Regions from separate parts of the Nocardiopsis sp. KDC1DS13DA1 genome, predicted to be linked through region 2. Evidence: riboswitches for the same ligand, from Rfam matches in the RefSeq annotation. Region 2 holds a riboswitch; each other region holds the start of a gene.
What was found. A riboswitch is a leader RNA that binds a small molecule or an ion and turns the genes downstream of it on or off. The one in region 2 is predicted to bind cobalamin.
Positions count from the first base shown of each region.

Region 1 (7,220 bases), on a different contig from region 2:
GCCACATCCGACCCCGGAGCACGGCCCGGCACCAGGGGCCTCCTCACGACACCGGGGATCCTCCGTTCCGCGCCATCCGTCCTCGCCCACGGGTCGGCACGATCGGGCGGCTCACCCCCGCGGTTCCACGGTCACCGCCCCACACTTTCGGCGGCCCGGGACCGCGGCGGACCCGCGAACCCAGCGGCGCTCTCGGGCGCCACCGACACAGCACACCACCGGGCGAGGGGAGCCATGAGCGAAAACGGACCTTACAACCAGCCACCCCAGAACCCCTACGGTGGCGGGGAACACGGGGCCCAGCCGCCCTACGGCCAGCCCCAGCCTCCTCAGGGCGGGCCCTACGGCGACCCCGGTACCGGTGGCCAGCCCGGCTTCGGCCCCGGTTACCCCGGTGGCGAGCAGCCGATGTACGGGGGCGCCCAGCCGCCCTACGGCCCCGGTGGGCCGGGTGGGCCGGGTGGGCCGGGCTTCGTTCCGCCCCAGCCCCCCAAGAGCGGCGGCAAGGCCGGCCTGTGGGTGGTCATCGTGGGCGGCGTCGTGATCGTCGTCCTGGTGATCGCGGTACTGGTCACGGTCATGACCAACGGCTCCCCCACACCCCCTCCGAACACCGATCCGTCCGAGGCCGCCGGGGAGAGCACCGACCCGACCGGTGGGCCCGCCCCCGACCCGAACGCCGGGCCGGCCGGTGAACCGCCCTACGGGGTTCCCACCGAGCCGTGCGCGGCCTTCACCGAGCAGGTGCACGCCGACTTCCTGCTCACCGAGGAGGGCGAGAAGTCCGTCCAGGACGCCACCTCCCGGTGCTCCAGCACGCTGGCCGAGGCCCCGGAGGGCAACAACTCCGAGGACTACGCCTCCCTGCGCCTGACCTACTCGGTGCCGTTCTCGGCCTCCGACTCCGTCGAGCAGGCCACCGAGGACTTCGGCTCGGCCGTGGAGGACGTCACCGGAGCGACCGACTACTCGCTCTACATCGCGGACGGCGTCGAGGACAACCGCGAGGTCGACCTCGGCGACCAGGCGCAGTACGTCGTCACCCGCTACGACTACGTGGGTGACGAGGTTCCCCAGGCCGTCCTGCTGATCCGTTCCGCCAACCTCAACATCCGGATCGAGTACCAGGTCAGCCCGTCGTTCCTCTCCGAGGGAGACACCGAGGACCTGGTGCTGCCGGACAACACCGAGGACATCATGCTCAACGTCGGCGCCGAGGCGCTCGCCCTCGTGGGCAGCTGATCCCGTCCCGGACACGGCAGGGGGCCGCGGCGACCGGCCGCGGCCCCCTGTCCTCTGTGCGCTCGTCACCTCGCGTCGGGGCTCGGTGCGTGGAGAACCGGGTTCTTCGTCCTCGCTTCCGCCCGGCTCGTTCCTCGCCGGCGGCTCGGCTCCTCCCGCAGAACCCGGTACGCCCCTCACTGCCCGTGCGGCCTCACAAGCGCGCTAGGGCAGGTCGGCGCGCACCCGCGCGGCCGCCTCGACCATGTTGCGCAGGGCCTGTTCGGTCTCGGCGTACCCGCGCGTCTTCAGGCCGCAGTCCGGGTTGACCCACAGGCCGCCCGCGTCGATGTGCGCGACCGCCAGGCGCAGCGACTCCTCGATCTCCTCCACGGAGGGCACCCGCGGCGAGTGGATGTCGTACACACCCGGGCCGATCCCCCGCTTGTAACCGCGGCGGCCGAGGTCCTCCACCAGCTCCATCCGCGAACGCGCCGCCTCGACGCTGGTGACGTCGGCGTCGAGCGCCTCGATCCCACCGACGATCAGGCCGAACTCGGAGTAGCACATGTGCGTGTGGATGGTCGTGGTCGGCGCGACCCCGGAGGTGGCCAGTCGGAACGAGCCCACGGCCCAGTCCAGGTAGGCCCCCCGCAGCTCCTCACGCAGCGGCAGCAGCTCCCGCAGCGCCGCCTCGTCCACCTGGATGTGGCGGATGCCCGCACGCTCCAGGTCGGCGATCTCGTCCCGCAGGGCGAGTGCGACCTGTCGGGCGGTGTCGCCCAGCGGCTGGTCGGTGCGCACGAACGACCAGGCGAGCATGGTCACCGGGCCGGTCAGCATGCCCTTGACCGGTTTCCGGGTGCGTGACTGGGCGTAGGTGATCCACCCGACCGTCATCGGCTCGGGACGCGAGACGTCCCCGTACAGGATCGGGGGACGCACACAGCGCGAACCGTAGGACTGCACCCACCCGTTCTCCGTGGTGGCGTAGCCCCGCAGCTGCTCGGCGAAGTACTGCACCATGTCGTTGCGCTCGGGCTCACCGTGGACGAGCACGTCCAGACCGATCTCCTCCTGGAGCGCGATCACACGGTCGATCTCCTCGCGGAGGATCCGGTGGTAGTCCTCCTCTCCCAGATCGCCCCTGCGGTGGGCGGCGCGCGCCCGCCGCAGCTCGGCGGTCTGGGGGAAGGAACCGATCGTGGTCGTGGTCAACGGCGTGTCCGTGGCGGAGCCCCGGTCCTGCGGGCGCTCGGAGGCCTCCGGGCCGAGCGCGTCGAGGCGGGCGCGCACCCGGGCGTCGGTGAAGGCCGGGTCGGCGCCGTCCGTCCCCTCGGCCGCGTACTCGGCACCGGTTCCCTCGGACAGGACGCGGCCCAGCAGCGCGACCTCCTCGGCCTTCTGCTTGGCGAAGGCCAGGGCCGCGCGCAGCTCGGGGTCGAGGGAGGTCTCGGAGTCCAGGTCGATCGGCACGTGCAGCAGCGAGCAGGAGGTGCTCACGGTCAGCTCGTCGGCGAGGGCGAGCAGGGTACCGAGCGTGGCCGCGGCGGAGGGGATGTCGGTCCGCCAGACGTTGCGGCCCCCGACGACACCGGCGACGAGGCGCGTCGAACCCAGGCCGGAGACCCTGACCAGGTCGTCGACGCCCTCGGCGTCGGTCACCAGGTCCAGACCCACCGCCTCGACCGGGGACTCCTTGAGCACGCGCAGCGCGGCGGCGCCGATGGAGCCGAAGTAGGTCGAGACCAGCAGGGAGGGACGGTCGGTGAGGCCGCCCAGACGCTGGTAGACGCGCTCCAGACGGTCGACGGCGGCGCGGCCCTCGTCGGTGGCCAGGATCGGTTCGTCCAGCTGCACCTCGGTGGCCCCGGCAGCCCTGAGGTCGGCCAGGAGGCGGCCGTAGGCGTCCAGGAGCTGGTCGAGCAGATCGATCGGCGCCCACCCCTCGGGGGCGTCGTCGGCTGCCTTGGCCAGCAGGAGGAAGGTCAGCGGCCCGACCAGGACCGGGCGGGTGTGGTAGCCCGCCGCCGCGGCCTCGCGGAACTCGGCGACCGGCTTGTCACCGACGAGGCGGGGACGGGTGCTCGGGGAGAGTTCGGGGACGAGGTAGTGGTAGTTGGTGTCGAACCACTTGGTCATCTCCAGCGGCGGCGCGCCCTGCTCGCCCCGGGCGAGCGCGAAGTAGCGGCGCATCTCCTCGTCGCGGTCCTCCGCGGCCGCCGGGGAGGCGAACCTGGAGGGCACCAGGTCGAAGAGGACCGCCGTGTCGAGCATGTGGTCGTAGTGGGAGAACGTGTTGGAGGGCAGGTCGTCGACGCCCGCCTCGCGCAGTTGGGCGTAGACGCCCTCGCGCAGGTCGGCGGCGACGGCGTCCAGTTCCCGGGCGCTCGTGCGGCCCTTCCAGTAGGACTCGCTGGCGCGCTTGAGTTCACGGTGCGGGCCGATCCTCGGATAGCCGTGCACGGTGGAGCGCACAGCCGACGTCCCGGCCGGTGGCGTGGTCATGAAGCTTCTCTCCCTCGTCGAAAGCCAGGTTCCGGCCACGAGGGCATGAGGAGGGTACGGCTACGCGGAGTACGCGCCCGGGGCGCGTACCCGTCCGTCACCGCCCTCGGCCCTCCCTCGGGGCACGGGACCACCGACGGCACGGGTGCGCCGCCGGGTGGAGGCAGGTCTTCGGACTCGTGGGCACCGTCGGTGCGCGCACCGACGACCTACTGGCCGCCGCTTCCCAGATTCCGACCGAACCGACCGGATTACCAGTGCTTCTGGCGACTGTCGTTCCCACATACCGCTGCGGGGCAGTCCCGGATTCCCACCGGGTTCCCTCTCGCGACGCGAACCACACTCCGAACCGGTGACACCCGGCCCGGAAGTGGAGCGCGTACCTTCCACGCCTGCAAGTATAGGGAGGCCCCCCTCGCGCCCCTGCACCCGGCGTGCGAACCCCATTCCCGCGCGCCACCCCCACCGCGAACCCCAGCCTCGTGGCGCGCGTCATACCCGACATAAGCGTTACGTGGGGTCGGCCCTCCCCCGCCGTCCCCGCGAACGTTCGTCTGACGATGAACGTGGAGAACCCCTGGTGAAGAAGCAGTCCCCACGGACCCTCGCAACCCGACGCCCCCTCGTCACGGTTGCGGTCGCGATGGCGGTGCTGGCTGGGCTGGTGTTGCTCGTCACCCAATCCGGCGTACTGCCCGGCCCCGACCCCGCGGAGAACGCCGCGCACGGGTCGGAGGAGAGCACCGCACCTCCCGCGACCGGAGAACCCGACCGGCTGACGGTGGTCGATCCCGCCGACGTGGTCGACGTGACGGAGGAGACGCTGCCCTACGACGGCGGCGTCTCCGCGGACGTGACCTATCCCGCCCTGCCCGACGCCGAACCGCTGAGCGACTTCCTCTCCCGCACCCTCGACACCGACGTGGCCGCCTTCGAGGCGGCCAACCCCGGTGCGGCGGCCTACACCGCGGAGTGGGGCCTGACCGCGGCCAACGACGACACGGTCGGCGTGCGCATGACCAGCACCGAAACCGACTCCGAGGGCTCCCGTGAGTGCCACAGCACCTACTGGTACGAGGCCGACACCGGCCTGACGCACGGGTCCAACGAGCTGATCGCGGGACAGGACGAGCTGGAGCGGCTCAACGCGCTGGTCAGGGAGGGGAGCCCGGACACCGTCGACGGTCCGTCCGTCCTCCCCGTCGCGGCGCTCTACGACTCGGTGGGCTTCAACCCCGACGGCGACCTGGTCGTGGAGTTCGACACCGGACAGGTCGCCGCCGTCGACGAGGGCCCCGTGCACGTGGTCGTCGGCCGGGAGGAGGCCGAGCCGCTCCTCTCGGACCTGGGTGTGCGAGCGCGTGACGCCGCGACCGTCGGTGTGGAGGCCTTCTCCGTGTCGGGCCCGCCCGAGGCGGACAAGGACGGGACCACCGGGGAGCGGCCGGGGCTGGTCTCCCCCGTCGACGACGCGGTGGACTGCTCCGACCCCGACACCCGGTGCGTGGCCCTGACCTACGACGACGGCCCCGGCGGACGCACCCCCGAACTGCTGGACACGCTGGCCGAGTACGACGCCCGCGCCACCTTCTTCGTGACCGGCGTCCCGGTCCTGGAGCACCCCCGGACGGTGCGGCGCGCCTACGCCGAGGGGCACGAGATCGCCAACCACACCCTGAACCACCCGGACCTGTCCGCGATGGGGCAGGGGGCGGTCCGGGCCGAACTGGAGACGGTCCAGGCCCAGGTGTACCGCGAGACCGGCTACACCATGGACCTGATGCGCCCGCCCTACGGCGCCACCGACGAGGGCGTCGACTCCGTGACCGAGGACATGGGGCTCGCCCAGATCCTGTGGAGCGTGGACACCAACGACTGGAGGGACCGGAACGCCTCCGTGGTCTCCGGCCGCGCGCTGGGCGGGGCGTCGGACGGCGCGATCATCCTCATGCACGACATCCACGACACCACCGTCGACGCCTCCCACGGCATCATCCGCGAACTCGACGCACGGGGTTACACGATGGTGACCGTCTCCCAGTTGCTCGGGACCACGACCCCCGGATCGGCCTACCACGACGGCCACCCCGAGGAGGAGGCCCCCGAGGACGGGACCGACGCCCGGGAGACCGACGGAGAACAGCAGGACGGGCCGGTCGGGGACTGACGCTCCCGCCGCCGGACGCGCCCGGGGCGATGGCCACATGTGGCCATCGCCCCGGGCGCGTGGTCCAGGTCACCTATCTTGCTCCCGTCAGCCGCCAACCGTACGGCAGGGGTGAGGAAGTCCGGTGGAGCCGTCGATCCGAGCGCGTCAACAGCAGAGCGTCCACCCTCCGGGCACCGCGGGGGACGGCCTGCGCCGGTCCGGCGCCGCGGCCGTCGCGCTGGCGCTGACCGCCACCGCGTGCGGAACGGCCACCGTGGACGCGGATTCCGCCGACCGGATCACCATGGTGCTGGACGAACCCGGGGGGACGGTCACCGAGTGGACCGGTGACGCCGCCGACTACGGCGGCCATCCCCACATCCCCGGGGGCCTGGACATCACCGTCGCCTACCCGGAGTTCGAGGGTGCCCCGGAGTTCGCCGACGGGCTCGCCGCACTCGTGGACCGGGAGGTGCTCGACTTCCGGGGGGCCAGCCGGGACCCGGTGTCCCTGACCGTCGGCTGGGAGGTCACCGCCGCCGGTGACGGCGTACTGGGTGTGCGCCTGACCCGCACCGAGGAGGACCTGCACGGGCTGCGGCAGGGCTACGAGACGTACTGGTACGACTCCGCGACCGGGCTGACCCGCTACTCCTCGGAGCTGCTCGCCGGGCAGGAGGCGCTCGCGGAGCTGAACGGGATCGTCCGCGCGGACCTGGCCGACCGCCCCGACGTCGACACCGGGAGCCTCTTCCCGATCCGGGCCAGCTACGACTCCCTCGGCTTCAACGCCGACGGCGACCTGGTCGTGGAGTTCGACGACGGGCACCTCTCCCCGATCCGCGAGGGCCATCCGCCGGACTCCTCCCCCGGCCGCGTCGCCGTGGTGGTCGACTCCGCCGAGGCCGGGCCCCTCCTGTCCGACCTGGGCGAGCGCGCCCGCGCGGCCTCGCTGCGGGAGGAGCCGGACTACGCCGTGCCCGAGGCGGGCCCGACCCCCGACCCCCGGCCCGCCGTGCCCGGGGAGGTCCCCGCCGGGGACGAGGACGTCGACTGCCACGAGGAGGGGGTCCGGTGTGTCGCGCTGACCTTCGACGACGGCCCGGCCGAGACCACCGCGCCGCTGCTCGACCTGCTCGCGGAGGAGGGGGTGAGGGCGACCTTCTTCCTCAACGCCGACCCGGCGCTGACCCGTCCCGCCGACTACCGGCGCGCCTACGCCGAGGGGCACGAGATCGCCAGCCACAACGACCAGCACGAGCACATGCCGGACATGCCCGTGGCCGACCTGCCCGGGCAGGTGGCGGCGGTGAGCGCGATCGTCAGCAGGCACACCGGACAC
Region 1 is NZ_JBVMUY010000030.1:130,509-137,728, reverse strand. Features, by position in the region: gene ACTVAJ_RS19990 (DUF3558 domain-containing protein) at 235-1,242, shown strand; gene metE (5-methyltetrahydropteroyltriglutamate--homocysteine S-methyltransferase) at 1,447-3,729, opposite strand; cobalamin riboswitch at 3,875-4,086, opposite strand; gene ACTVAJ_RS19980 (polysaccharide deacetylase family protein) at 4,373-5,896, shown strand; gene ACTVAJ_RS19975 (polysaccharide deacetylase family protein) at 6,021-7,220, shown strand, end outside.
Region 1: it holds a riboswitch for cobalamin, as region 2 does, so the genes downstream of both, metE (5-methyltetrahydropteroyltriglutamate--homocysteine S-methyltransferase) here and ACTVAJ_RS22050 (ABC transporter substrate-binding protein) in region 2, are expected to answer to the same signal.

Region 2 (7,220 bases):
CGCCCCTCCCGCACACCAGCCCCGCGGGCCCAGCCCCACGGTGACCGACAGTCCGCCGAGCAGCACCAGCTGGGCGAGGACCGCTCCCGCCACCTGGCGGTGCACGGGTTCACGCACGGCCGGTCTCCGGGCCGGCCCCGTCCAGGTGCGGAAGGTCGTGTCCCAGACGGTCGCGTTTGGCGGTCAGGTAGGCGATGTTCTCCGGGCGCGCGGGAACGAGCAGCGGCACGCGCGTGACCACCTTGATCCCGTGGTCCTCCAGGGCCCTGCCCTTGGCGGGGTTGTTCGACAGCAGCCGCACCGACCGCACCTCCAGGTGGCGCAGGACGCGCGCCGCCGGGCCGTAGGAGCGGGTGTCGACCGGAAGGCCGAGCGCGGTGGCCGAGTCGACCGTGTCCAGCCCGCGTTCGTCCTGGAGGGCGAGCGTGCGCACCTTCTCCAGCAGGCCGATCCCCCGGCCCTCGTGACCGCGCAGGTAGACGAGCACACCCCGGCCCCGTTCCGCGATCGCGTCCAGGGCCGCGTTCAACTGGTCGCCGCACTCGCACCGCAGCGCGCCGAGGGCGTCGCCGGTGACGCACTCCGAGTGCAGCCTGACCAGCACCTCCTCGCCGCCGCCCAGGGAACCGTGGGTCAGTGCCAGGTGCTCCTGCCCGTCGGCGGGGTCGCGGAAGGCCAGAGCGCGGAACGCGCCCCGGTGGGTCGCCAGCTCCGACTCGGCGACCTCGTCGGGGCCGATGGTCCACTCGTGCATGTTCCCCCTCACACACCAGGTGTCACCTCGGGCGGTGCCCCGCCGGTCCGTGTCGAAAACCTCGCGGTGTGTGGGGATCGTGGGCGGGCGCGCCGGTGTCCTGTCGGCATCCGTGCGGGGAGCGTGACGCGGTCCAGCTCAGAGCCGTGGGGCCGGGGCGCTGGCGCGGTGTCCGTCTTCCGCCGGCCGGGTCACGATCGGGGCAGCACGACACGGATCTCGCCGCCCAGGGTCGCGCCGTCCGTCAACCGGAGGGTGGCGCCGCTCCAGAACCGCCCCGGGGCGTAGTACCCGGGGCGGTGCCCGCGCGGCAGCAGCCCCATCGCCTCGTAGGTCAGACCCATGACCTCCGCGCAGTACGTGGTCTCCAGGTCGCGTTCGCGGGCGCGGCGGCCCAGCGGGATCCGTCCCCGCAGCCAGCGGGTGACCATCGCCGCCGAGGACGGGAAGGGCGTCCCGTCCAGGCGGGCCACCATGCGCAGGGCGGCGTCCTCCATCGCGGGTGTGGCCACCGGGTCGAGCTGCCGCAGCCAGCACTCCTGGCCGTAGCGGCGGCCCCACACCAGGACGGCGTCGCGCAGGTCGTGCAGCTGGGCGCCGCGCTGGTGGGTGCCCGTCCACATGTCGACGAGCGAACGCCCCAGCTCGGCGTGCCACATCAGCGGTGGCAGATCCTCGATGGTGAGGGTCATGCCGACGTGGTTGACGGGGCTGTTCGTGCCGATCTGGATGGCCCGGTCGGCCGCGCTCGTGCCGCGGAACACCCACGCGTCTCCGGTCCGGGTGATCGCCAGTGCCTGGTCGAGGGACATGCTCGCTTCCGCCACAGCGCCTAGCCTAGGCGCATGCGATGGAGGAGAGCCCTCGGCGTGGCGGCCTTCGTCGGTGTGGCCGCCACCGGAGCCGTGATCGCCCGAGCCGAACGCAGACGTCGCGCGTACACGCCCGACCAGGTCAGGGAGCGCCTGCGGGAACGCGCCGCCCGGATCGGGGACGAGGGGGAGCCCGATCCCGCGCCGCCCCGCACGCTGCGGGAGCGGAGTGCCGACCGCTGGCGCGCCCTGACCCGGAGCCGCCCCCTGAGAGCACTGGCGGAGCGGATCAGGAGGAGGTCCGGTGCGGTGTGACCACCCGTGTGTCCGACCCCCGTCCTAGGCTCGGTGAATCTTCGGCATCCGTTCCAGGAGGTTCCCGGTGGACCGCGTTCCGACCACCCCCGACACGTCCGACACCCTCCGCGTCCCCGGCGCGCGCCTGTACCACGAGGTGCGCGGGCAGGGGCCGCTCATGGTGCTCGTCGGCTCCCCCATGAGCGCCGAGCCCTTCGAGCCGCTGGCCGCCCTGCTCGCCGCGGACCACACCGTGCTCACCACCGACCCGCGCGGGATCGGCCGCAGCCCGCTCGACGACCCCGGGCAGGACTCCGAACCCGCCCTGCGCGCCGACGACCTCGCCCGGCTCATCGCCCACCTGGACGCCGGTCCGGCCACGGTCCTGGGCTCCAGCGGCGGCGCCGTCACCGCGCTGGCCCTGGCGCAGAGCCGCCCGGACCTGGTGGACACCGTGGTCGCCCACGAGCCGCCGTTGGAGACGCTCCTGGCGGACCGCGACGAGCTCCACGCCCAGACCGAGAAGATGATCGCCCTCTACCGGTCCGGCGACGTGATCGGGGCCTGGCGCCTGTTCATGTCCGTCTCCGACATCGCGATCCCGGACGAGGCGCTCCAGCAGATGTTCGGCGGTGACCGGGATCCGCGGCGGGTCGCCGACGAGCGCCGCTTCTTCGAGCACGACCTGCGCCCGACCACCCACTGGCGCCCCGATCTCGACGCGCTGCGTACCGCCCGGACGCGCGTGGTGGTCGCAATCGGCGAGGACTCGGCCGGGCAGCTGTGCGACCGGACCTCCAGGGCGCTGGCCACCGCGCTCGGTACCGAGCCCGTGCTGTTCCCCGGCGACCACACCGGGTTCGTCGAGGAGGCCGAGGCCTTCGAGCCGCGGCTGCGCGCGGTGCTCGGGAGGGCCTAGGCGGGGCGGCCCCGGGGTCTGGCCGGTGCGGGCGTTTGGGGCTCCTCCGCTCCGGGCAGGCGCCGCCCCGTGGGATCCTTGGGGCATGACCTCGATCGTCGCCCAGCGGGTCGGCGTCTGGTGGCCGCAGACGGACCGGGGCGCACGGGACGCCGACGCGCGCTCCCGGCTCCCCGACTCCTTTCCGCTCCCCTCCGACCAAGACGCCGACCCCTGGCTGCACGACGTGGCGATGCGCGCCCGGGACGGCTACCGGCCGGTCCGCGAACCGGTCGGACCGTTCCGGGGCGGGCGGCCGCCCGGCTGGGGGCTGCGTTGGACCGAACACGACGGCCGCCTGGTCGTGCACCGCGCGCCGACCCCTCTCGCCGCCTTCCCCCAACGCCGGCCCCGGATGCTGTTCACCCTGGAGCCGGGGCAGACCGGTGTGCACCGCGTGAACCACCGGTTCACCAGCCTCTCGCACGAGTCGCCGTGGTGGTACACCGACTGGACCGTGTGGGTCGGTTACCGCGTCCGGCTCCCGGAGTGGACGCGGACCCACCCCGCCGCCGAGGCGGACGAGCGGGTGTCCCTGTACGGCGGTGGGAGGCGCTGAGGGTTCCGGGCGGTCAGAGGCAGCCGCCGATCTCGCAGATGTCCGCGGGCAAGGGGGACACCTTCAGGTCGTCGTACCAGACGTGGCTGTCGCGGACCGGGGCGAACCCCTCGGTGGAGCCTCCGAAGAACGACGAGAAGTAGGCCTTGTCCACCAGGTCGCCGTTGCCCACCAGGCGCAGACCGGTGACCCGTGCGGCGGACGCGCCGTTGTAGAAGACCTCGATCTCCCCGTCGGGGTTGGCCCGGCCCCCGGTCACGGTGTTGACCCTGAGCCGCTGGACGATGCTCACCCACTCGCCCCTGGGGTAGTGGACGTCGGTGCCGTCGACGCGCAGGAACTCCTGGTCGCCGTACGTGCCCTTCTTGTCCATGTGGTAGTAGTACACGGCCGCCCGGCCGTCGCGGCGCCAGATCATCCGCGCGGTGAAGCCGTTCTCCCCGTCGCACACCTGCCCGCCCGAGCACCCCCGCCCCCCGGCCAGCCCCAGCCCCAGCTTCCCGCCGAACGAGCTGGTCCCCCAGCTGAAGTCCTCGCCGAAGCGCGTCCAGAAGGACAGGTAGTACTCACGCGCCGGGGTGAGCGCGAACGGCGCCAGCGCACCGGACTCCCGCGGGCCGATCCTCCCCCCGGGGTAGGACACGCGCAGGGACTGCCCGCCGGTGTGGGCGGGGACCGTGTCGTCGATGAGGGTGCGCTCGTCCATCCCCCTGCCGCGGGTCGCGTGCCATCCGTCCTTGGCCCACTCCGCCAGCGGGTAGGGGGTGCCCGCGACCGGGCGCTCGAAGGTGTTGTACAGGCGGGTGGGCGGGGCGGCGGTGTCGGCGCCCGCGGGGGCGGTCGCGACGGCGGCCGACAGTACCGCTGACAGGAGCGTGGCGGCGAGCAGGGTCCTGACGACCGGCATGGGTGTCTCCGTTGTACAGCGACGGGTCTGGTGGGACGCCGCCGGGTCGGCCGTCCGGGATGGTCGACGCGCGTCGGCGACGCTGCCATCCTCCGTGGTGGAATCCTCGCCGAGCGTGTGCGACACGGGTGGTCGGGGACCGGAGGAGGTCGTTCGGCCGGGGGGAGCGGGCCCCGGCCCGTCGGCCGTCGGGGTGTCCCGGAAGCCGGTGACCGCGCGCCCCGGCGTCGGCCCCCGGGCCGGACCTGCCCGTCGGGCGGCGCACCGGCGGCGGTATCCTGCCCGGGCCAGTCGTACCACGTCCGTGGTCAGGGAATCCGGTGCGAATCCGGAACTGACGCGCAGCGGTGAGGGGGACGGGCGGGGTACGCACGCCACTGGGGCGGGGCGGTGCCGACCGGAGCGTCGGCGCGGCCCGGACCCGGGAAGGCACCCCGTCCGGGTGAACCCGAGTCCGAAGACCTGCTGGCCCCTCCGCGTCCAGTGCGCGGGGGAGAACCATGCCAGGCTCCGCGATCGAGCCCCGACATCCCGAGGCATCCCCATGCTCAGTCACGCCCTCCGCCCCCTCGGCCTGCTGGCCGCCTCCTCCCTGCTGCTCACCGCCTGCGGCCAGCCCCCGGGAGGGGGGAACGACGGTGCGGGTTCCGCCGCCGACCCCGCCGACAGCATCGACAACTGCGGACACGCGGTCCCCCTCGACGCCGCGCCCGAGCGGGTCGTCTCGCTCAACCAGGGCACCACCGAGATCCTCCTCTCCCTCGGTCTGGCGGACCGTATCGTCGGCACCGCCACCTGGACCGACCCCGTCATGGCGGGACTGGAGGAGGCCAGCGCGGACGTGCCCCGGCTGGCCGACGACTGGCCGTCCTTGGAGGTGGTCCTGGACGCCGAACCGGACTTCGTGGCCGCCTCCTTCGTCTCCACGCTCGGCCCCAGCGGCCTCGTCGCCACCCGGGAGCAGTTCGAGGAGCTGGGGGTGCCTACGTACGTCTCCCCGTCCGACTGCGCCGCGGGCAAGGACAACACGACCGGGGGCGACGGCACCCGCAGCGAGCCGCTCACCCTGGACACCGTCTACGGCGAGGTCCGCGACCTGGCGGCGGTCTTCGGCGTGGCCGAGCGCGGGGAGCAGCTCGTGGCGGAGCTGCGGGGCCGGGTGGACACCGCCACCGCCGACCTGGACGCCTCGGACGTGACCCTCATGTACTGGTTCTCCGACTCCCAGGCGCCCTACCTCGCCGGGTGCTGCGGCGCCCCCGGCGCCATCACCCGCGCCGTCGGCGCGCGGAACGCCTTCGCCGACACCCACGACGAGTGGCCCCAGATCAACTGGGAGACCGTCGCCGACCGCGACCCCGACGTCATCGTGCTCGGCGACCTGACCCGCCAGGCCCAGACGGCCGAGAGCGCCGAGGCCAAGATCGACTTCCTGGAGGGCAACCCCGCCACCCGCAACCTCACCGCGGTCGCCGAGGAGCGGTACATCCTGCTCAGCGGCCAGGCGATGAACCCCACGATCCGCACGGTCGAAGGGGTCGAGCAGGTCGCCGCGGGGCTGCGGGACCTCGGGCTCGACCGGTGAGCGGCGCCCGTCTCGCGCTGCTCGTCTCCGGTGGAACGGTGGTGCTGGCCGCGTCGGTCGCGGTCGCGGTGACCGTCGGCCCCGCCGACATCACCACGGTCGACGTCTGGCGCTCGGTCTCCTCCCACCTGGGGGTGGGCGACACCGCCCTGAACCCGCTGCGGGACGGCATCGTGTGGAACCTCCGGATGCCCCGCACCCTGCTCGCCGCGGTGTGCGGGGCGGGACTGGCCCTGTGCGGCGCGGTCATGCAGTCCCTGCTCCGCAACCCGCTGGCGGACCCCTTCGTGCTCGGGGTGTCCTCCGGCGCCTCCACCGGCGCGGTCGCCGTGATCGTCCTCGGATGGGGCGCCGGGGTCGTGTCCCTGTCGGCCGGTGCCTTCGTCGGCGCCCTGCTCTCCTTCGCCATGGTGATCCTGCTCAGCCACAGCCTCGGCGCGACCATGGACCGCGTCGTGCTGTCGGGGGTGGCGGCCATGCAGCTGTTCTCGGCGCTGACCTCGTTCACCGTGCTGACCTCGGCGGACGCGGAGACCACGCGGGGGGTGCTGTTCTGGCTGCTGGGGTCCCTCAGCGGCGCGGGCTGGGCCGACGTGGCGCTGTGCGCACTGGTGCTGCTCGGCGTGCTCGCCGTCTGCCTCGCCCACACCACCACCCTGGACGCGTTCGCCTTCGGTGAGGAGGCCGCCGCGAACCTGGGCGTCCGGGTGGCCCGCGCCCGCCTGGTGCTCCTGTGCGCCACCGCCCTGCTCACCGCGGCGCTCGTCAGCGCCGCCGGGGCGATCGGGTTCGTGGGGCTGGTCCTGCCGCACGCGGCCCGCGCGCTCACCGGCTCCGGCCACGCCCGGCTCCTCCCCGTCACCGCGCTGGCCGGGGCCGTCTTCCTGGTGTGGGTGGACACGGTCGCCCGCACCGCGCTGGCCCCGCAGGAGATCCCCGTGGGAGTGGTGACCTCCCTCATCGGCGTGCCCGCCTTCGTCGCCGTGCTGTACCGGGCCAGGAGGCGGACATGAACGACGCCGACCGTGCCGCGGCCCCCGGCCGCGCCGACGCACCGGCGAAGGAGAGCGCCCTGGAACCGCCCGGTCTGCGCGCCGACCGGGTGAGCCGCCGGGCCGACGGCGGGTTCGTCCTCGACGGCGTCACCCTCACGCCGCGCTCCGGCGAGACCGTCGGCCTGCTCGGCCCCAACGGCTCCGGCAAGTCCACACTGCTGAGACTGCTCGCCGGTGTCCTGGCCCCCTCCGCCGGGGTGGTCACCCTGGACGGCCTGCCGCTGCCCCGGGTCGGCCGCCGCGCCGTGGCGCGGCGCGTGGCCACCGTCCAGCAGAACGCGCACACCCAGACC
Region 2 is NZ_JBVMUY010000033.1:104,416-111,635, forward strand. Features, by position in the region: gene ACTVAJ_RS22015 (CDP-alcohol phosphatidyltransferase family protein) at 1-117, opposite strand, end outside; gene ribA (GTP cyclohydrolase II) at 110-754, opposite strand; gene ACTVAJ_RS22025 (hypothetical protein) at 946-1,566, opposite strand; gene ACTVAJ_RS22030 (hypothetical protein) at 1,624-1,881, shown strand; gene ACTVAJ_RS22035 (alpha/beta fold hydrolase) at 1,949-2,782, shown strand; gene ACTVAJ_RS22040 (hypothetical protein) at 2,868-3,380, shown strand; gene ACTVAJ_RS22045 (polysaccharide lyase) at 3,394-4,287, opposite strand; cobalamin riboswitch at 4,559-4,771, shown strand; gene ACTVAJ_RS22050 (ABC transporter substrate-binding protein) at 4,832-5,872, shown strand; gene ACTVAJ_RS22055 (FecCD family ABC transporter permease) at 5,869-6,885, shown strand; gene ACTVAJ_RS22060 (ABC transporter ATP-binding protein) at 6,882-7,220, shown strand, end outside.

Region 3 (7,220 bases), on a different contig from region 2:
GGCAGGACGTAGAGGGTCGTGTCGGGCGGACCGGCCCAGTCCCCGGGGACGTGGAAGGACCGGACGGTGCCGACGAGGTCGAGTGACCAGGCCAGGAGCAACAGGGCCGCCGCGGCCCACGCGACGGGTCTGGGCAGTCCGCCGTCGACGTGTGAGAGGTGTCCGGTGATGCGGGCGAACGCCCTGTTCAGCGCCATGGTGATCAGGCTAGGCCGCATGGTGTCCCCTCGGCCTCGACCGAAAGGAGGAGACGGTGTGCCGCGGGGGTCGGCGGATCGGTCGATGTGCGCCGGGAGGTTCGGGGGCGAGGGTTGACGGGTGCCCACCAAGGAGGGGAAACCGTGACCGAAGTCCATGCCCGCCCCGAGCCCCAGGCGCCGCCCGCTCCCCGGGTGGCCTTCCTCGACGTCGCCCGGGGGCTCGCGATGATCGGTGTCGTCATGATGAACGTGACGGCCGTCGTGTTCGCCGCCGAGCGCGTCGGAGCCGTGCCGGTGTCCGCGCTCACCAGCGTCGTCGACACCGGTGCCACACTCCTGATGTCGGGCAAGGCCAGGGCCATGCTCATGGTGCTGCTCGGCGTGGGCACCGTGTTCGCGTGGCGCGGCGCTACCCGGCGCGGACAGCGGCCCATGGCGGTGATGCTCCGCCGGTACGCCGTGCTCGGCCTGCTCTTCGGCGTACCGCACCTGCTCGTGTTCGACGGCGACATCCTCACCCACTACGCGATCACCGCGATCGTCCTGGCCCCGCTGATGCCGCTCCTGCTGGCCGGGGCCCGGTACCGTCCGCTCGTCGCCGCCGTCGCCCTGTTCGCGGTGGCGCCCGGGGTGGAGCTGCTGGTGCCGAGGGGCGGGGAGTGGATCCTGGTCGCCCTGGTGCCGCAGACCCTCGCGTTCTTCTGCGTCGGCGTGTGGTTGGCCCGCCGCCCCGAGCTCGCTCCGGGGAACCGGGGTGGGCCCTCCCGGCTGCCGGTCCGGATGGTCTGGTCGGGGCTCGCGGGCCAGGCGGTCGGTCTGGCCACCATGTTCGCCGCCGACCTGCTGTTCCCGATGGAGGTGGACGCCGACGGCGTCCCCGTCCACCTGGGGGCCGACGGTATGCCGGTCACGCACCCGGGCTCGGACGCGCTCGGCTCCCTGGGCGGCTCCCTCTCGGGGATCGGCGGTGCCCTGTTCTACCTGGGGCTGGTCTGGTGGCTGGTCGGCCGGGGGCGCGCCGCCTCGCGGGTCCTGGGCGCGTTCGCCCCGCTGGGCCGGATGACGCTGACCGTGTACCTGGGCAGTACGGCCGTGTTCCTCCTGTCCATGTCCCCCTTCGAGGGCGGGATCACCCTCCTCGGCCAGTACGCGATCGCCACCGCCTACTTCGTCCTCATGGCCGTCGTCGCCCGGCTCTGGACGCGCCGGTTCCGACTCGGCCCGCTGGAGTGGGTCTGGCGCAGTCTCACCCACCTCCGGCCGATGCCGATGCGGTAGGGCGCCGACGGGGCTCCTCACACGGCCACCGCGCCGTCGGGCGTCCGTCGGCGGTGGTGGCGGGCGAGGACGGGGGCTCCTCGTCCTCGGGGCGTTCGCACCCGGGCCGAGGCGGAGCACAGGCCCGGGAGGGCACCGCTCAGCCGCCCGCCACCGAGGGCAGGAGCCGGACGTCGGCCCCGTCGGGGACCGGCGCCTCCAGGCCGCCGATGCCCCGGCACTCGTCCCCGTCGACGAACACGTTCACGTACCGGCGGAGCGCGCCCCGCTCGTCGCGGATCCGCCGGTCCAGACCCGGGTGCCGGTCGGCCAGGGCGTCCAGCACTCCCCGCAACCCGGTGCCGTCGGCGACCACGACCGGGACGTGGGCGGCGCCCTCCGCGTCGGCCCGCAGCAGACCCGGCAGGTGGACGGTCACGCGCATCTCACACCTCCACGGCGCGCACGCACAGGACGTCGGGCAGGTGGGCGGCCACCTGGTGCCAGCGGTCCCCGTCGTCCGTGGCGGCGTAGACGTCGCCCGTCCGGGTGCCGAAGTAGAACCCCGGTACGTCCGCGCCGTCCGTGCAGGCCGCGTCGCGCAGGACGATCCCGAAGTAGGGGCCCTGCGGCAGGCCCTCGGTGAACGGACGCCAGCCGTCGCCGCCGTCGTCCGTCCGGTAGACGCCCAGGCGGTTGCCGGGCGGCAGGTGCACCTCCTGGCTGAGCACCGGGAAGGTGAGCGCGGTGTCCGGCCGACCCGGGTGCGCGACCACGGCGAACCCGAAGTTGGAGGGCAGGCCCCCCTCGATGGACGTCCACCCCTGCCCGGCGGGGTCGGCGCTGCGGTAGACCCCGTGGTGGTTCTGGAGGTAGAGGACCCCGTCCGGCGCGGCCGCGACCTTGTGCACGCACTGGCCGAACTCGGGTTCCTCGTCCGGGAGGAACACGGCCGAGACGCCCTTGTTGGCGGGTGCCCAGGTCGCCCCGGCGTCGCGGGTCTGGTAGACGCCGCCGGTGGACATGGCGACGGTCATCGCCTCCGGGGAGCGCCCGCCGGAGCCCAGCAGTCCCGGCAGGATGGTGTGGATCGCGCCACCGCCCGCGCCGGGGAACCAGTCCGTGCGGTGGGGGTGGTCCCAGAGGGGGCGCACCAGTGTGAAACTCAGCCCTCCGTCCGTCGACCGGAAGAGGGCGTGCGGCTCGACCCCCGCGTACACCGTGTCGGGCTCGGAGCCGAAGGCGAACTGCCAGACGCGGGTGAACGAGGCGTCGGTGTCCTCGGGGAAGGCGATGGGGGCGGTGTCCGGTTCGTGCCACGACGCTCCGTTGTCGTCGCTGTACCAGACACTCGGGCCGAAGTGCGAGCTCTCGGCCCCGGCGAGGATGCGGCCGGAGCGGGGGTCGACCCCGACGGCGTACACCGAGCTCATACTCGCGTAGTCGGCCGAGTCGAGCCGGTGGGGGCCGGTCACCTCCCAGGTCCGCCGATCCTCGCTCCCCGCGGTGAAGAGCCCCTTGCGCGTGCCGATGACCAGGAGGTACGCCATAACCAACTCCAGGGTGTGAGCCAGGTCTCCCACTGTGGCACAGGGTGGTGTCATTCGGCGGGAGGCCGTGCGAACTGTCGCACACCACTACGGTTAGGAGACTTAACCATTATGTTGGGCGTAGAATTTCGGTCGCCTGGCAGAATGGCCTGTCAGCTGGTGGCATAACCTTCGTGAGTGGGGAACCACATTCCACGTCGGCGTCGGCCGGCGTCCGGAAGGCGGTTGTCATCCGGCGCCGGTTCTGCAATAAAATTCCGGGCCAACCGGAACATGCGCGTGGGGCCCCCGGTCGAGCCCGACGCCCGTGTCCGCAACCAGATCGGCCGAACGACTTCCCGCTACCCCGGTGCCCACGAAGCGTTTCGGGACCAGAGTCCTTATGGTCCCGCGTCTCACGGAGAGCCGGGTTCCCACTCGATAGGGTCGCCTCATGCACCACCCCCCGGACACCCTCCACGCCCGTAAACGGCGCAAGGCCCGCGCGTTGATCGTGTCGGCAGCCTTCCAGCTCTTCGCCGAGCGCGGATTCGACAACGTCACCGTCGCTGAGATCGCCGAACGTGCTGAGGTGGGGCGTACCACCTTCTTCCGGTACTTCGGGGACAAACAACAGGTCCTGTTCGCCGACGACGCGGACGAGGCCGACCGTGCGTGCGCCCACGTGCGGGAGAAGGCGTCCACGCCGGTGGGGGACGATCTCGGCGCCGCGGTCGCGCTCCTGCGCGAGGCGGGTGCCCGGCCGCACGCCGGTCTGTCGTCCGACCACGCCGCGGTGCTGATGCGGCTGCTGCGCGAGAGCGGGGAGCTCAGGTCCCGCTACCTCCTGGTGCGGCAGTGCCGGGCCGACAAGCTGGCGAACGCGCTCGTGGAGACCGGCACGACGGAGGTCGTCGCCGTCCTGGCCGCGCACGTCGCGATGGCCTGCGAGCTCACCGCGATGCGCCTCTCGGGGGCGCCGGAGGCCGTCCCCGCCCACCTGGACGAGGCCCACGAGCTCCTCGCCGGACTGGACCGGTAGCACTTCCGGGTGGGGGTGCGCAGGCGCGTGCCCGGCCGTGTTCCCGCCGTCCCGGGCCGTCGGGGTCCGGTCCCATCCGCACCACCGTCCACTCGTGTGGCCCGGGTCACACTCATGGGGCTCTGGATTTACTTGGACGTCCAACTATATGGTGGGCGTCACAGAGCCGCGGTGCAGGGAAGCCGGTGAGAGTCCAGCACGGTCCCGCCACTGTGTCCGGGAAGTGCTCTCCCAGGTGATGCCACTGGCGTCAGCCGGGAAGGCGGGGAGAGCGCGCTGATCCGGGAGTCAGGATACCGGCCGCGGCTGTCGACAACCGTGTGATCCACGAGGATGGAGCGAGCACGCATGGCACCGGTACGTGCCCACGCGACCCGGTCCGGGCACGGAACACCGCCCGGGCCCGCGATCGGGCACGACCGCTGAACCCGGCGACCCGACACCACGGGCCGCCCGGCCGGCCGCGCACCATCGCGGCCCCGTTCCCCGTGCCCCCGTGCCCCGCTCCACCTCCAGACGAGAGCTGGTGCGCCATGGTCAGTGAGAACCACGAACCCAACGAGCCCCGCGAACTCACGCACTTCGTACATGGAAAGCACGTCCCCGGGCGGTCGGGTGCCTTCGGCGACGTCCACGACCCCAACAACGGCACCGTCCAGGCCCGCGTCCCCCTCGCGGACCGGGCCGAGACCGAGGCCGTCATCGCCGACGCCGAGGCCGCCCAGGCCGAGTGGGCCGCCTGGAACCCCCAGCGCCGCGCCCGCGTCCTCCTGCGCTTCCTCCAACTGGTCGAGGGCGAGCGCGAGACCCTCGCCCGGCTCCTGTCCGCCGAGCACGGCAAGACCGTCCCCGACGCGCACGGCGACATCCAGCGAGGACTGGAGGTGGTCGAGTTCGCCGCCGGGATCCCGCACCTGATCAAGGGCGAGTTCACCGACAACGCCGGGACCGGGATCGACGTCCACTCCCTCCGCCAGCCGCTGGGCGTCGTCGCGGGCATCACCCCGTTCAACTTCCCCGCGATGATCCCGCTCTGGAAGGCCGCCCCCTCCCTCGCCTGCGGCAACGCGTTCATCCTCAAGCCCTCCGAGCGCGACCCCTCCGTCCCGCTCCGCCTCGCCGAACTCTTCCTGGAGGCGGGGCTGCCGCCGGGTGTGCTCAACGTCGTCAACGGCGGCAAGGAGACCGTCGACACCCTGCTCACCGACCCCCGCGTGGCCGCAGTCGGGTTCGTCGGCTCCACCCCCATCGCCGAGTACGTCTACACGACCGCGACCGCGCACGGTAAGCGGGCCCAGTGCTTCGGCGGGGCCAAGAACCACATGATCGTCATGCCCGACGCCGACCTCGACCAGGTCGTGGACGCCCTGCTCGGCGCCGGTTACGGATCCGCGGGCGAGCGCTGCATGGCCGTGTCCGTGGCCGTCCCGGTCGGACAGGAGACCGCCGACGCGCTGGTCGCCCGACTCACCGAGCGCATCGGGACGCTCCGGGTCGGTCCCTCGCACGACCCCGACGCCGACTTCGGACCGCTCGTCACGCGCGAGGCCCTGGAGCGGGTCGAGAACTACGTGGACCTCGGTGTCGAGGAGGGCGCGGAACTGGTCGTGGACGGGCGCGGGCACACCGTCCCCGGGTACGAGGACGGGTTCTTCACCGGCCCCAGCCTCTTCGACCGGGTGACCACCGACATGCGGATCTACCGCGAGGAGATCTTCGGCCCCGTGCTCTCCGTCGTGCGCGCGGACACCTACGAGGAGGCCCTGCGCCTGCCCAGCGAGCACGAGTACGGCAACGGCGTCGCGATCTTCACCCGTGACGGCGACACCGCCCGCGACTTCTCCCAGCGCGTCAACACCGGCATGGTCGGCGTCAACGTGCCCATCCCGGTCCCCGTCGCCTACCACACGTTCGGCGGCTGGAAGCGGTCCGGGTTCGGCGACCTCAACCAGCACGGCCCCGACTCGATCCGCTTCCACACGCGGACCAAGACCGTCACCTCCCGCTGGCCCTCCGGGGCCAAGGAGGGCGCCAGCTTCACGATCCCGGTCATGCGCTAGGCGGCCGCAGTTGAACACACTCACCGAGGACCAGCTCATCCTGGCCGAGACCGCCCGCGACTTCGCCCGCGAGCACCTCGCGCCGCACGCCGTCGAGTGGGACCAGGCCAAGCACTTCCCCGTGGACGTGCTCCGCAAGGCCGCCGAACTCGGCCTGGGCGGCGTGTACGTCGGCGAGGGCTCCGGGGGCTCCGGCCTGACCCGCCTCGACGGCGCCATCGTCTTCGAGGCCCTGGCCACCGGCTGCCCGTCCATCGCCGGGTACCTGTCCATCCACAACATGGTCGCCTGGATGGTCGACCGCTACGGCTCCGACGAGCAGCGGGCCCGCTGGCTGCCCGACCTCTGCTCCGCCCAGACCCTGGGCAGCTACTGCCTCACCGAACCCGGCGCCGGCTCCGACGCCGCCGCGCTCGGCACGCGCGCCGAGCGCGACGGCGACCACTACGTCATCACCGGCACCAAGCAGTTCATCTCCGGCGCGGGCGCCTCGGAGGTGTACCTGGTCATGGCCCGGACCGGGGACACCGGGTCCTCCGGCGTGTCCGCGTTCGTCGTCCACCGCGACGACCCGGGACTGTCCTTCGGCGCCAACGAGACCAAGATGGGCTGGAACGCCCAGCCCACCCGCCAGGTGATCCTGGACGGCGTCCGCGTCCCCGCCGACCGCCGTCTGGGGGAGGAGGGCGACGGGTTCCGGATCGCGATGCACGGCCTCAACGGCGGCCGGCTCGGGATCGCCGCCTGCTCGCTCGGCGGGGGCCGGGCCGCCCTGGAGGCCAGCACCGCCTACCTGGCCGACCGGGAGGCGTTCGGATCACCGCTGATCAACGCCCAGGCGCTGCGGTTCCGGCTCGCCGAGATGGCCACGGAGCTGGAGGCCGCCCGCTCCCTGCTGTGGCGGGCCGCCGCCGCCCTGGACGCGGGAGACCCCGAGGCGCAGCAGCTGTGCGCCATGGCCAAGCGGTTCGCCACCGAAGCCGGGTACACCGTCGCCGACGAGGCCCTCCAGCTGCACGGGGGGTACGGGTACCTGACCGAGTACGGGATTGAGAAGATCGTCCGCGACCTGCGGGTGCACCGAATCCTGGAAGGAACCAACGAGATCATGAGCCTGATCATCGCTCGCGGA
Region 3 is NZ_JBVMUY010000052.1:96,692-103,911, forward strand. Features, by position in the region: gene ACTVAJ_RS28430 (sensor histidine kinase) at 1-197, opposite strand, end outside; gene ACTVAJ_RS28435 (DUF418 domain-containing protein) at 342-1,478, shown strand; gene ACTVAJ_RS28440 (MoaD/ThiS family protein) at 1,618-1,902, opposite strand; gene ACTVAJ_RS28445 (WD40/YVTN/BNR-like repeat-containing protein) at 1,904-3,007, opposite strand; gene ACTVAJ_RS28450 (TetR/AcrR family transcriptional regulator) at 3,441-4,028, shown strand; cobalamin riboswitch at 4,161-4,347, shown strand; gene ACTVAJ_RS28455 (CoA-acylating methylmalonate-semialdehyde dehydrogenase) at 4,562-6,088, shown strand; gene ACTVAJ_RS28460 (acyl-CoA dehydrogenase family protein) at 6,099-7,220, shown strand, end outside.
Region 3: it holds a riboswitch for cobalamin, as region 2 does, so the genes downstream of both, ACTVAJ_RS28455 (CoA-acylating methylmalonate-semialdehyde dehydrogenase) here and ACTVAJ_RS22050 (ABC transporter substrate-binding protein) in region 2, are expected to answer to the same signal.

Region 4 (7,220 bases), on a different contig from region 2:
CCGAATCCGCTCCAGCCAGGACGCCGTGATGGTCGGTGCGGTCGTTCTGACCGCGCCCATGCGGACCTGAACCCCGACCCGGTATGACGTCGCGGTCACGCTGTGTGGAGTGCGCAAAGCCCGGGGCGGCCCGGATCCCCGCCCATGCGTAGCGTGACCGTAACCGTGGGTGTTCGCGGCCGGCACGCAAAACGAGACAGACTTGGCTAGGCTGTGGCCCGGTCATGGGTATGGCCCCAGAATCAACAGGGAAGGGGGCGGTGTCGCGTGGACCGCTGCGCGTTGTTCGTCGACGCGGGATACCTTCTCGCGGACGGCGCGATGGCCGTACACGGAACCCGCAACCGGGACTCCGTCTCCTGGGACTACTCGGGTCTCGTCCAGTTCCTCAACGAGGTCGCGCGGGACCGCACCGGTCTGCCGCTCCTGCGCTGCTACTGGTACGAGGCCGTCGCCGACGACCGGCGCACCCAGGAGCAGGACGGCATCGCCGACATCCCCGGCATCAAGTTCCGCGCGGCCCGCATCCGGCCCGGCCGCCGCGAGGGGGTGGAGAGCTACGTCCAGCGCGATCTCACCACCCTGGCCCGCACCGGTGTGCTGTGCGACGCCGTCCTGGTCAGCGGTGACGAGGACATGGCGTCCGTCGTCGCGGACGTGCAGGACCTGGGTGTCCGCGTCACGGTCGTGCACATCTCCGTCGAGGGCAACTGGACCATCTCCCGTGCCCTGCGCCGCGAGTGCGACGATCTCATCGAGATCGGCGCCGGCCACCTGCGCCCGCACGTCAACCTGCTCACCAGCGGCGGGTCCTCCCAGGAGAACGCGGCCAAGACCACGACGCCGTTCGCGAACGGCCGTGCCCGGTCGGCTCCCGAGGTCCCCCGTCAGCCGGTCGAGGCGCAGCCGGGGGGCAGCCGGGTCGAGCCCGCCGGGACCACCGGCGGCGGCCTGGACGGGATCTTCGCGGGAACCGGGCCCCAGCCCGTCCCGCAGGGCAGCGCCATGGATCAGTTGCGCGCGATGCGGCGGTCCCTCGCCCAACAGCGCGGTGACCACCTCGCCGGTCCGGCCACGGACACCCCGCCAGGTCCGATCGACGCCAACGGCTTCCCCTCGGGAGCCCAGACGCCCCTGAACGGTAACGGCGCCTACCCGGGCACGACACCGTCGGCCAACGGATCCGGCGGGCAGAACGGTCAGGCGGCCTACCACCCCGGCGACCAGCCGTTGCGGGGTGCGGAGCAGAACGGATACGGCCTGCCCAGCAGATCGGCCTCCGGCCAGCCGGGCGCCAACACCCATGCCGCGACCGGTTCCCAGCCGGCGTTCACGGGCGGCACCGGACCGCAGCGTTCGTTCGCCAACGGGACGGGAACCCAGCAGTCCTTCGCGGGCGGGGCCGACGTGCAACAGCCGTTCGCCAACGGGACGGGGCCCCAGCAGTCCTTCGCGGGGGGCACCGGGCCGCAGCGCTCGTTCGCAGCGGACAGTCCCCAGGGTCACGCGCCGCCGCAGAGAAGCGGGCCGCCACCCCAGGTGGACCCGCGGTTCGGGCCGACGGACAACCCAGGCTTCGGGGGTGCGAACGACGCAAACCCTACCTATGGGACCAGTACGGAAACTGACGCCGCGCGCCGCGGCGGGGCGGTTCCCGGATACGGGGCTCCGCCACGTACTGGTCCCGATCACGATGACCGTTTCGATCCTCGGGGGCACCAGGAACCCGGTCCCAGTCCTGGATATCCCCAGCAGACACGCGCCGCCACGCATACCGTTGACGATGCGGTGCATGTCGCACGCAAAGAAGGGAACGACTTCGCGGAGTCGATCGCGCGCGAGGCGCCCGTCCTGTGGGTCGAGGCGGTCCTCGCCCGGAGACCCCGGATGCCCTCCGATCTGGAGGCGCGTCTGCTCCAGGGCTCTTCGCTGCCGATTGACCACCTGTTGAGGGACGAGGTCCGGGACGGACTGCGCCAGGGGTTCTGGCAGGCACTGGAGCGCGCCAGGCCCTGATCGGCGCGCGGGAGTGCGAGTGGGGGATGGGGGCGATGCGGTTGACCCACGTGACGACGGCAGATCTGGACCGTATGGAGTTCCACGCCGTCCGGTCGGGTGAGCACGGCCCCGTCGCCGCCCAGCTGCAGGACCTGGCCAACCGGGTGGACGCCGGGAGCGAGATCACCCGCGCCGAGCTGTTCGTGCGCGCCGGGGAGCAGTGGGAGATCGCCCAGGAGTACGAGCACGCGTGCGCGGCCTACCAGCGGGCGATCGACGACGGCGGCCCCACGGTGATCGACGCGCGTGCCCTGAGTGCGGGCGCGCTGCTGCAACTGGACGAGCCCGAACGGGCCTACGCGCAGCTCAACCGCCTGGAGGGCGAGCCGTCGCTCGGGTTGGCCACCCACGTGCACGTGGCGGAGGTGCTCTACGCCCACGACGACCCCGGGGGCGCCGAACGCTGGGCGACCACCGGGATCCGCGAGTACCTGGACGTCTCCTCCCCGTACGTGCGGGACCTGCTCGACGAACTCCTGCGGATCCGGTTCCGCATCCGCACGGACCTGGGGCTGGAGGAGGACGACCTGGACGGCCTGTTGGACGGCGACTGACCCCGGGGCCGGGCCCTGTGCGGCGGGGCGGGCCCCGTCCCCGTCGGCGGCCTCTGGGGCGCGTCCGGGCGTGCCCCGCGACGCGGTCGTGAGCTTTCTGACGCGCCTGGTGCGTCACACCCCCCGGGGGCCCCTAGGCTGTGTCCGGTCGCGGTGGCGAACACCCCCGGATCGGTGTGCGAAACCCCCGTGAAGCTGATGGTTCGACGCGCCCCATACCACGTCTCGGGTGCGCCCTCAGCCACGGTCGCCGACCCTGGAAAATCGATGACACGCCATCATCTTGCGGTGTTCCAACGTCCCATCCCCTAGATGTAGTATCTCTCCCGCTGGTGGTTCACCCCTCAGGGGTGAGGCAAGAGGGAACCCGGTGTGAATCCGGGGCTGCCCCGCAGCGGTGAGCGGGATCGGACTGCGTCGCACACTGGACTCCCCCGAGTGACCCCCGGGGAGCGACGGTCAGGAGGGCGCCCGCGAGCCCGAGGACCTGCCGCCAGCGCGCACCGGAACGTGCGCCGACGACGGGGCTTCGAGGGCGGGCCACCGCGACCCACCGGTCACGTGACCACGCGCACTCAGCGTGTCGGCCCACCGGTGTGCCGTGGCCGTGTTTCTCGTGTCCCTCCCCGCCGGGACTCTTCTACCGAGGTTGGAGCCGCTGTATGACCCTTGACGTCGAGACCGTGCCCGCATCCGTTCGGCCCGAGCCGACCCACGAGGGCGCGCCCCCCGCCGCCGTCGACCGGATCGAGCACGTCGTAACCGAGGCCTGCGCGCGGCTCACCGGTGTTTCGGCGGACAAGGTCCTCACCGAGGCGCGTCGCGGGTTCTACCCCGGCATCTCGGACGCCGAGGTGGAGCTCGCCCTGGTCATGGCCGCCCGCAGCTTCGTCGAGGTCGACCCGGACTACTCCTACGTCGCCGCCCGCCTGCTGCTGGACAAGCTCCGCAGCGAGGCGCTCAGCTTCGTCGCGGGTACCCCGCAGGCCGCCAGCCAGTCCGAGATGGCCGACCGCTACGCCGCCTACCTGGCCGCCTACGTCGGCCGCGGCATCGACCTCGGCCAGCTCGACCCGGCCCTGGCCACGTTCGACCTGGAGCGACTGGGCGCCGCCCTGCGCCCCGAGCGGGACGAGGACTTCACCTTCCTCGGTATCCAGACCCTCTACGACCGCTACTTCCTGCACAGCGACGAGGTCCGCTACGAGCTGCCGCAGGCGTTCTTCATGCGCGTCGCCATGGGCCTGGCCCTGAACGAGGACGACCGCGACGCCCGCGCCATCGAGTTCTACGAGCTGCTGTCCTCGTTCGACTTCATGGCCTCGACGCCGACCCTGTTCAACTCGGGTACGGTGCGCGCGCAGCTGTCCTCCTGCTTCCTCACCACCGTCGGCGACGACCTCCAGTCGATCTTCCACGGCATCAGCAACAACGCGATGCTGTCCAAGTACTCGGGCGGCCTCGGCAACGACTGGACCCCGGTTCGCGGTCTGGGCTCGCACATCCGCGGCACCAACGGCAAGAGCCAGGGCGTCGTCCCGTTCCTGAAGATCGCCAACGACACCGCCGTCGCGGTCAACCAGGGCGGCAAGCGCAAGGGCGCGGTCTGCGCCTACCTGGAGACCTGGCACATCGACATCGAGGAGTTCCTCGACCTCCGCAAGAACACCGGTGACGAGCGTCGCCGCACCCACGACATGAACACCGCGAACTGGGTTCCGGACCTGTTCATGAAGCGTGTGGAGGAGGGCGGCTCCTGGATGCTGTTCTCGCCGGACGAGGTCCCCGACCTGCACGACAAGTACGGGGCCGAGTTCGCCCGGGCCTACACCCGCTACGAGGCCGCGGCCGAGGCGGGGCAGATCAAGGTCTTCAAGAAGATGCAGGCCGTGGACCTGTGGCGCCGCATGCTCACCATGCTCTTCGAGACCGGCCACCCGTGGATCACGTTCAAGGACCCGTGCAACCTGCGCTCGCCGCAGCAGCACACGGGTGTCGTGCACTCGTCCAACCTGTGCACCGAGATCACGCTGAACACCAGCGCCGACGAGGTCGCCGTCTGCAACCTGGGCTCGGTCAACCTGGCCCAGCACACCGGTCCCGACGGGCTGGACGCCGAGCGCCTGCGCCGCACCGTGCGCACCGCCGTGCGGATGCTCGACAACGTCATCGACGTGAACTTCTACACGATCCCCGAGGCGCGCCGCGCGAACATGCGCCACCGTCCGGTGGGTCTGGGCCTCATGGGCTTCCAGGACGCGCTGTTCAAGCTGCGCACCCCGTTCGCCTCCGAGGGCGCCGTCGACTTCGCCGACGAGAGCATGGAGCTGATCAGCTACTACGCCATCGAGGCGTCCATGGAGCTGGCGGCCGAGCGCGGTTCCTACGAGAGCTTCGACGGCTCGCTGTGGAGCAAGGGCGTCCTGCCGATCGACTCGCTGCGCGCGCTCGCCGAGGCGCGCGGCGGCGACCTGGACGTCGACCGGGGCGAGACCCTGGACTGGGACGCGCTGCGCGAGCGGGTGCGCACCACCGGCATGCGCAACTCCAACGTGATGGCGATCGCCCCGACCGCGACCATCGCCAACATCACCGGTGTGAGCCAGTCGATCGAGCCGGTCTACCGCAACCTGTTCGTCAAGTCGAACATGTCCGGCGACTTCACCGTCGTCAACCCGTACCTGGTCCGCGACCTCAAGGAGCGCGGCCTGTGGGACGACGACATGGTCTCGCAGCTGAAGATGCACGACGGCAGCCTGGGCGCCATCGACCGGGTCCCGGCCGACCTCAAGGCCCTGTACGCCACGGCCTTCGAGGTCGACCCGGACTGGCTGGTCGACGCCGGGTCGCGTCGCCAGAAGTGGATCGACCAGGCCCAGTCGCTGAACCTGTACATGGCCGCTCCGAGCGGTCGCAAGCTCGACGCCCTGTACCGTCGGGCGTGGCGCTCGGGTCTGAAGACCACGTACTACCTGCGTTCGCAGAGCGCCACCCACGTGGAGAAGAGCACGCTCAAGGGAACGGACGGGCGCCTCAACGCCGTGTCCGCCACCCCGGCCCCGGCTCCCGCCCCGGCGCCGAGCCCGTCGCCCTCCCCCTCGCCGAGCCCCAGCCCCGCCCCGAGCCCCGCGCCCACCGTCGCCGGTGAGGACGAGTTCGAGATCGTGGAGGGTCAGGCCTGCTCCATCGACGACCCCGAGTGCGAGGCCTGCCAGTAGGCCCGCCCGCCCGGGAGATCCGTGCCGAGGGGCCGTCCGCGCAGGTCGCGGACGGCCCCGCACCGGGCCTCCCCCAGACACCACGCACCACCAACGTCCGGCCCGGCCCGGAGACACGGAGAGCGACCGCAGCATGACCACAGCAGCCGACAGCAGCGCCAGCGCGACCAGCGGCCTCGGGGAGATCGAGCGCGACGCCGAGCGCGTCAACGTCGACGACAAGGCGATGATCAACGCCCGCGCCGACGTCAACCAGCTGCTCCCGCTCAAGTACACGTGGGCGTGGGAGAAGTACCTGGCGGGCTGCAACAACCACTGGATGCCGACCGAGGTCGCGATGCAGGCCGACATCGCGCTGTGGAAGTCCAAGGACGGCCTGACCGAGGACGAGCGACTGATGCTCAAGCGCAACCTCGGCTTCTTCGCCACCGCCGAGTCGCTGGTGGCCAACAACATCGTCCTGGCCGTGTACCGCCAGCTGACCAACCCGGAGTGCCGCCAGTACCTGCTGCGCCAGGCCTTCGAGGAGGCCGTGCACACGCACACCTTCCAGTACATCTGCGAGAGCCTGGGCCTGGACGAGGGCGAGCTCTTCAACATGTACCGGGAGATCCCGTCGATCACGGCCAAGGACGCCTGGGCGCTCAGGTACACGCAGAACCTGGAGGACCCCGACTTCAGGACCGGTACGCCCGAGGCCGACCAGGCGTTCCTGCGTGACCTGGTCGCGTTCTACGTGATCTTCGAGGGCATGTGGTTCTACACGGGCTTCGCGCAGATCCTGTCGCTGGGCCGCCGCAACAAGATGGTCGGCATCGCCGAGCAGTACCAGTACATCCTGCGCGACGAGTCGATCCACCTGAACTTCGGCATCGACGTGATCAACCAGATCAAGATCGAGAATCCGCACCTGTGGACCGAGGAGTTCCAGGCCGAGGTCCGCACGATGCTCACGGAGGCCTGTGAGCTGGAGGTCGCCTACGGCCGCGAGACCATGCCGCGCGGCGTGCTGGGCCTCAACGCGGAGCTGTGCGAGAAGTACATGCACTTCATCACCGACCGCCGCGCCGAGCAGATCGGGCTGGCGCCCATCTTCGGCGAGACGGAGAACCCGTTCCCGTGGATGTCGGAGATGATGGACCTCCAGAAGGAGAAGAACTTCTTCGAGACCCGGGTCATCGAGTACCAGACCGGCGGCGGCCTGGACTGGGACTGACCCGAACCGCCCGGCCCTCCCTCCCCGTCGGCGGAGGGGGCGGAGGGCCGATGCCGGAGGGGTCCGGCGGGCGCGACCGGACCCCGTCGCCCGACGGGCGGACGCGAGGGTGCCCCACCTCCTCGGAGGCGGGGCACCCTTCGCCGTGCCCGGGACGCCCGGGGCCCGGGATCA
Region 4 is NZ_JBVMUY010000027.1:125,296-132,515, forward strand. Features, by position in the region: gene ACTVAJ_RS17810 (sigma-70 family RNA polymerase sigma factor) at 1-70, shown strand, start outside; gene ACTVAJ_RS17815 (NYN domain-containing protein) at 268-2,016, shown strand; gene ACTVAJ_RS17820 (hypothetical protein) at 2,043-2,612, shown strand; cobalamin riboswitch at 2,929-3,121, shown strand; gene ACTVAJ_RS17825 (ribonucleoside-diphosphate reductase subunit alpha) at 3,275-5,830, shown strand; gene ACTVAJ_RS17830 (ribonucleotide-diphosphate reductase subunit beta) at 5,757-7,046, shown strand; gene ACTVAJ_RS17835 (CU044_2847 family protein) at 7,218-7,220, opposite strand, start outside.
Region 4: it holds a riboswitch for cobalamin, as region 2 does, so the genes downstream of both, ACTVAJ_RS17825 (ribonucleoside-diphosphate reductase subunit alpha) here and ACTVAJ_RS22050 (ABC transporter substrate-binding protein) in region 2, are expected to answer to the same signal.